Regions from separate parts of the Brassicibacter mesophilus genome, predicted to be linked through region 1. Evidence: riboswitches for the same ligand, from Rfam matches in the RefSeq annotation. Region 1 holds a riboswitch; the other holds the start of a gene.
The links. Region 1 has a riboswitch for S-adenosylmethionine ahead of HNR33_RS08035 (methionine ABC transporter ATP-binding protein). Riboswitches for the same ligand answer to the same signal wherever they lie in the genome.

Region 1 (3,568 bases):
AAAATATATATCTATTAGTCATCAGATTCATAACAGACCGGAGATTGGAAATGAAGAGTTTTTTGCCAGTAAACTACTGTCAGATACGCTAGCAAATCACGGATTTAATGTCTCAGTAGGTGTCGCTGGACACCCAACAGGATTTATTGGCCGTAAAAGGGCTGCCAGTTCTTCAGGGTCTGTGATAGGCTTTTTAGCAGAATATGATGCACTACCTAGTTTAGGACACGCGTGTGGACACAATATTATTGGAGCAACTAGTGTAGCAGCAGCCATTGCATTAGGAAGTATTATAGATGAAATAGGTGGAGAAGTGGTTGTTTTTGGAACACCAGCAGAAGAAGGCGGGCCAAATGGAAGTGCTAAAGGAAGCTTTGTGAGAGAGAATTTATTAGAAGAAATTGATGCATGTATGATGCTTCATCCTTCTAACAGGACTACTATTACAGGAAATAGCCTTGCTGTAGATCCTTTAGATTTTGAATTTATAGGCAAATCTGCGCATGCTTCTGCAGCTCCTGAGGAAGGAATCAATGCTCTAGATTCTGTAATACTTTTATTTAATGGGATCAATGCTCTTAGACAACATGTTGCTGATGATGTAAGAATACATGGAATTATTACACATGGTGGAGATGCTCCCAATATTATACCAGATTATGCAAAAGCAAGATTCTTTATAAGAGCAGAAACAAAATCAAAACTTGATGAAGTAACTAAAAAAGTTAAGGCAATCGCAGAAGGTGCTGCGATGGCTACTGGATCCAAATTAAATATTATAGCATTTCAGAACCCTGTAGATAATCTTCTTATAAATAAAAGGCTTGATGAAGTTTTCAAAAATAACCTAGAAAACCTTGGGGAAAAATTTGATGCTTGTAGTAAAAAAGGTATTGGATCAACTGATACGGGAAACATCAGCCAAGTTGTACCTACTATTCATCCTACAATAAAAATAGGTAATAAAAACTTAGTAGGTCATACTGTTGCTTTCCGTAATGCTGCTATTACAGCAGAAGCCGACAATGCACTGTTATTAGGGGCAAAAGCACTAGCATTAACAGGGTTAGATTTGATTATAGATACAGAGCTTCTTAATCAGATTAAACAAGAGTTTAAATCAGTAAAACGTTAAGAATTAAATGAAGTAAAAAAATAATAAGAGATAACCTATCAAGAGAGACCGAGGGACTGGCCCAATGAAGTCTCAGCAACCAGCGTTTGCATTAATGCCAGGTGCTAAATCCAGCAGAACACAGTTCTGAGAGATGGGAAGGTATAGTAGAATAATATGTCCTTTCCATAGGGCTTTTTTTATTGCTGTTTTTCTGTTAATAATTTTGAAATTATTCTTACGAGGAGAGTGATTGTATTGATTCTGCTTAATGATGTCAACAAGACTTATTTTACTAAGAATCAAGCTGTAGAAGCATTGAAGAAAGTAAATCTTAACATTTCTAAGGGAGAAATATTTGGGGTTATTGGATACAGTGGAGCTGGTAAAAGTACATTGATTAGATGCATTAACTTGCTAGAAAGACCTACGTCAGGAAAGGTTATTGTTGATGGAAAAGAGCTAACTAGTTTTTCACCAAAGCAGCTAAGGCAAAGCAGGAAAAAAATCGGCATGATATTCCAACATTTCAATCTAATGAAGGCACGCAGTGTATTTCAAAACATTGCCTATCCTTTAAAAGGAAGTGGATTAAATAGTAATCAGATACAAAACAAAGTGTATGAACTTCTTGAATTAGTTGGCTTAAATGATAAAGCACATGCATACCCTTCTCAGCTTAGTGGGGGTCAGAAGCAGAGAGTCGCAATAGCTAGGGCACTAGCCAATGATCCAAAGGTTCTTTTATGTGATGAAGCTACATCTGCTTTAGACCCACAAACAACAAAGTCTATACTAAAACTACTAAAGGAAATCAATGAAAAGTTAGGTTTAACTATTGTAATTATTACACATGAAATGCAAGTAATTAAGGAAATATGTAATAGGGTTGCGGTGATGGAAAATGGAGAAATTGTTGAAAACGGAGATGTTTTACAAGTATTTTCGAAGCCTAAAGAGAGTATTACAAAAAGCTTTGTTTCTAATATATTTCATTATAACAATATACAAAGCTTCTACGAAGATGAGCACTTTGTAAATGAAATTGCTGAGAGTCAGATGCTTGCTAAAATATCATTTATGGGACAAAAAACAGGGCAGCCATTTATTTCTCGTATTTCTCGAGTATATAAAATAGATGCTAGTATTTTATTTGGAAATATTGAAAACATCCAAAATGTTCCTATTGGAAGTCTTATAGTTAGGCTTAGTGGAAATAAAGTGAACATTTTAGAGGCAATTAAGTATTTAGAAGACCATAATATCTATGTTGAGGTGATAAAAGATGTTAACGTTGATAAAGACATTAGCACCGAATCTAATCGAGTTATATCCTGATTTGCTTAAAGCATTGTATGAAACTATATGTATGGTTTCTATATCTGGAGTGATATCGACTATATTAGGAATACCTATAGGAGTAATATTAGTAGTTACAAGACCAGGACATATTTTAGAGAATAAGTGGAGCTTTCAGATTGTAGGTAAAATTATGAATACATTAAGGTCAATTCCTTTTATTATTTTGCTGGCTGCTATTATTCCAGTTACTAGGCTTATAGTAGGTACAACTATTGGAATGAAGGGCGCTATAGTGCCATTAATTTTTGGAGCTACTCCTTTTATTGCAAGACAAATTGAATCAGCTTTACTTGATGTTGATAGAGGTGTTATTGAAGCTGCTGAATCAATGGGCTCTAGTCCATTTGAGATTATATGTCGAATTTTACTACTAGAAGGACTCCCAGGAATTATTTATGCATTAACAATTGCCATAATAAGTCTTATTGGACTTTCTGCTATGGCAGGTACGGTTGGCGGAGGAGGGCTAGGTGACTTTGCCATACGCTACGGATATCAGTACTTTAAGACAGATATCATGGTTGTGACTATTATTGTTCTATTAATCCTTGTGAACTTGGTGCAAGGCTTCGGAGAGTTTTTATTAAAAAAAATAAATCACTAAAATCTAGGAGGAATTTAAATGAAAGTTAAAAAGATTTTTATAACATTTATAGCATTAATAGTTATTTTATCTTCATTTGTGGGATGCAGTAATACAAAAACAGATTCTACTATTGAAAAGACTACAATTAAATTGGGTGTTACTGGTGCGGAACATGAAGTGTGGGACTACGTAAAACAGAAGCTAGCTCATGAAAATATCGAGTTAGAAATTGTTGCATTTTCAGATTATGTACGTCCTAATTTAGCTTTAGCTGAAGGAGAGATAGATGCAAATGCATTTCAGACAATTGCTTATTTTGATAAGTTTAAGAGTGACCATAAACTAGACCTTGTCTCTATAGGAAATACAGTACTAGCACCTATGGGGATTTACTCTAATAAAATAGAAACTATTGATGAAGTGAAAAACGGAGATAAGGTAGCTTTGCCCAATGATGCGACAAATGGAGGAAGAGCACTTATTTTACTACAATCGGCAGGACTAAT
Region 2 (3,568 bases), on a different contig from region 1:
TCATATCTGTAAGCTTTTCTTTTTTTGATATTCCATTTTGACTGAATAATGCCTTTACCTCAGTATATTCATCGTCCATATCTATTCTGAGAACATTTATATTCCACCATCCTTGAGCATTGAACTGGCGAATAGTTTCGTGAACTACTCCACTAGAAATGTTTTCTGATGATTTATCCTCGTATATTAAAAAAGGTTTATCAGCAAAGGCCGGAACAAAGCTTGAAAAAACAATTGCAGCAGAAGAAACCCCTACCACCATATTTCTGATAAATCTGTTCATCTTATGCACCTCACATTTGATTATATTTTTATTTTTCATATGTCTTTATGAATTTTTATATTTAGGTTTAACACGTTAGACGACAAAATGTGTTAATAAGTTCCCCTTCATCTGTAATTATATATCATTTATGGAGATTTTAGATTATATTTTGATTACAAATGGATTACATTTATGTAATGTGGAAGTAAATGCAAGTAGAGACAATTTTTAATTGATTTATGAAGAAAGGGAAAAATAGAAAAAAGCTGAGATTTTCATCTCAGCTTTTTCTGATGGTCGGGGTGGAGGGACTCGAACCCCCGGCCCCATGGTCCCAAACCACGTGCGCTACCAAACTGCGCTACACCCCGTTAATATGTTACCTATATAGTATAAAAGATTTGTATTGTATTTGCAATGCTCCATATGAGTTTGTTTTCTCAGAAATTCATTGGTTTCATTTAATAATTTATGAAATTCTCATTTTATCTTTCTAATACTTAAAATTTTACGTAAACCTATGTTATCAAATACTCTAAACTGCCCAATATATGACATAGAGGGCATAGAGTTCCAAAAATGACTTCTAAATATTGTAAAGTAAATATATAATAATATAGATGACAGAATATATCAGATATTTTGGGGGATTATATGGAGGATATTTTAGCAATCATTAGAGAGGAGCTCTTAGTAATGATGCTTGCAGCCACACCTATATCTGAGCTTAGAGGAGCCATACCTGTAGGCATTTCCTTAGGGCTTAGTCCGCTACATAGTGCTATAATAAGTGTAATAGGGAACAGCATACCAGTTCCTTTTTTGTTATTGCTTTTAAAGCCTATATTTAATAATTTGGGAAGTACAAAGGGTTTTGGAGGACTTATAAACTGGCTTAAAAGAAGAACATTGAAAAGGAGCAAAAACATAAAAAAATACAGTGTTTTTGGATTATACCTTTTAGTAGCCATACCTCTGCCAACTACGGGAGCTTGGACTGGGTGTCTAGCTGCAACACTTTTTAATATAAGATTTAGACATGCGTTTATTGCAATAATATTAGGTATTATGACATCAGGTATTATTGTACTTACTCTTAGTCATCAAGTCACGTCAATATTATAAAACGTTAATGTTAAAAAATTACTATTGACTAGTATATGTAGTTATGATAGAATACGTTCAGTGAAAAAATTAAATTAAAAATCTTGATGCCTTATCAAGAGCGGCTGAGGGAATAGGCCCTGTGAAGCCCGGCAACCGGTAACTGACTACAGTTATGAGGTGCTAAGTCCTACAGAATTATTGTTCTGGAAGATGAGGTTAAGTATGAAATCACGCCTCTTTCTTGTGGAAGAGGTTTTTTGTTTTGCCGAAAATCAAATTGAAAGCTTGGAATTGAAATATATTGCTATGCTTCTGTAAATAATATGTTATGTTATGACTAATAAATGTTGAGGTGTGTTTTTAGATTCATGCTTGGATATATAGCGCGGGTTTTCAATTTGAATTAATGGGTAAGTTTTAAGTATATTACATTGGAGGAGGATAATTAAAATGAAAAAGTGGTTATTTACTTCAGAATCGGTAACAGAAGGACATCCAGATAAAATATGTGATCAGATTTCAGATGCTATTCTTGATGCGTTTTTAGAAACTGATCCTGAGGCTAGGGTGGCTTGTGAAACATCTGTGACTACAGGATTAGTTTTAGTAGCAGGTGAGATTTCTCTAAGAGAAGGGTATGTAGACATTCCTAAGGTTGTAAGAAAGACTATAGAGGATATTGGGTATACTAGAGCGAAATACGGCTTTGATGGTGATACATGTGCGGTACTTACTGCTATTGATGAGCAGTCACCTGATATAGCTATGGGCGTAAACAGAGCATTAGAGCATAAGTCCGGAGCAGAAGATGATCTGGATTTAATCGGAGCAGGAGATCAAGGGATAATGTTTGGTTTCGCATGTAATGAAACGCCAGAGCTTATGCCACTGCCTATATCGTTATCTCATAAGCTTTCTAGAAGACTAAGTGAAGTAAGAAAAAATGGAACTCTTGATTATTTAAGACCGGATGGAAAGACACAAGTAACTGTTGAGTATCATGATAACAAACCTGTTAGAGTTAGCGCAGTCGTTATATCAACTCAACACAGTCCAGAAGTAGATTTAAAAACTATTGCTAGAGATTTAAGAGATCATGTTATTAATAAAATAGTACCTAGAGAATTACTAGATGAAGATACAAAGTACTATATCAATCCAACTGGAAGATTTGTTGTTGGTGGACCTCAAGGAGATGCTGGTCTTACAGGAAGAAAAATAATAGTAGATACTTATGGTGGCTATGCTCGTCATGGTGGTGGAGCATTCTCAGGAAAAGATCCTACAAAGGTAGACAGATCAGCAGCTTATGCGGCAAGATATGTTGCTAAGAATGTTGTAGCAGCAGGATTAGCAGATAAATGTGAAGTTCAGCTTGCTTATGCAATAGGAGTAGCACATCCTGTTTCAGTGCTAGTTGATACTTTTGGAACAAACAAAATCGAAGAAAGTAAGATTGAAGAATTAATTCAAAAATACTTTGATTTAAGGCCAGCAGCTATCATAAGAGACTTAAACCTTAGAAGACCTATATACAAGCAAGTAGCTGCATACGGACATTTTGGAAGAACAGACCTTGACCTTCCTTGGGAAAAAACTGATAAAGCTGAAATTCTTAAAAAAGAAGGACTAGGAAAGTAGGAAACATAAACTGTAACTATTCATAATATAATATATAACCTTATTAAAAAGGATGAATGCTATGATGGTATGGATTTTTACAGTTTTCGTTTATGTATTTTTTATCTATGGTGTGATCGAGTTCATAAAAAACGTGTTTATAGATATCTCAAACAGGAGAAATACAAGTATTGATCACAAGATTGAAGTAATGGTAAATAACGCAGAGGAACTGGAATATATTCTAAATTCACTTAAAAAGAACTTTAATCACATAGTATTGATTTTGGAACAACAGGATACAGACATACTGAGGATAATTAACAGTATAAGAGATAATATACAAATTGAATACAGGGTATTACAAAGTTTAGGAGAAGCTGAGAAGTCATATGAAGACTTTTAGCTTCTCTTATTTTTTACTCTTTAATCAATAAGGCTTTATGGATAATTGAGCTTGAAATAAAAATATTGCTTGAATATGAATAAATAAAGATAAGAGAATGCTTATGTAATTTTGTTAAGAAAACTAGGTGAAAGAAGAGAAAAAATCTGTTAAGAAATTTGCATGTCTGA

Region 2: it holds a riboswitch for S-adenosylmethionine, as region 1 does, so the genes downstream of both, metK (methionine adenosyltransferase) here and HNR33_RS08035 (methionine ABC transporter ATP-binding protein) in region 1, are expected to answer to the same signal.

The regions. Positions count from the first base shown of each region.
Region 1 is NZ_JBNPXI010000005.1:102,018-105,585, forward strand. Features, by position in the region: gene HNR33_RS08030 (M20 family metallopeptidase) at 1-1,135, shown strand, start outside; SAM riboswitch class I at 1,168-1,275, shown strand; gene HNR33_RS08035 (methionine ABC transporter ATP-binding protein) at 1,373-2,452, shown strand; gene HNR33_RS08040 (methionine ABC transporter permease) at 2,400-3,080, shown strand; gene HNR33_RS08045 (MetQ/NlpA family ABC transporter substrate-binding protein) at 3,099-3,568, shown strand, end outside.
Region 2 is NZ_JBNPXI010000004.1:194,829-198,396, forward strand. Features, by position in the region: gene HNR33_RS07545 (phosphodiester glycosidase family protein) at 1-283, opposite strand, end outside; tRNA gene HNR33_RS07550 (tRNA-Pro) at 560-636, opposite strand; gene HNR33_RS07555 (COG2426 family protein) at 920-1,390, shown strand; SAM riboswitch class I at 1,479-1,589, shown strand; gene metK (methionine adenosyltransferase) at 1,823-3,013, shown strand; gene HNR33_RS07565 (hypothetical protein) at 3,075-3,398, shown strand.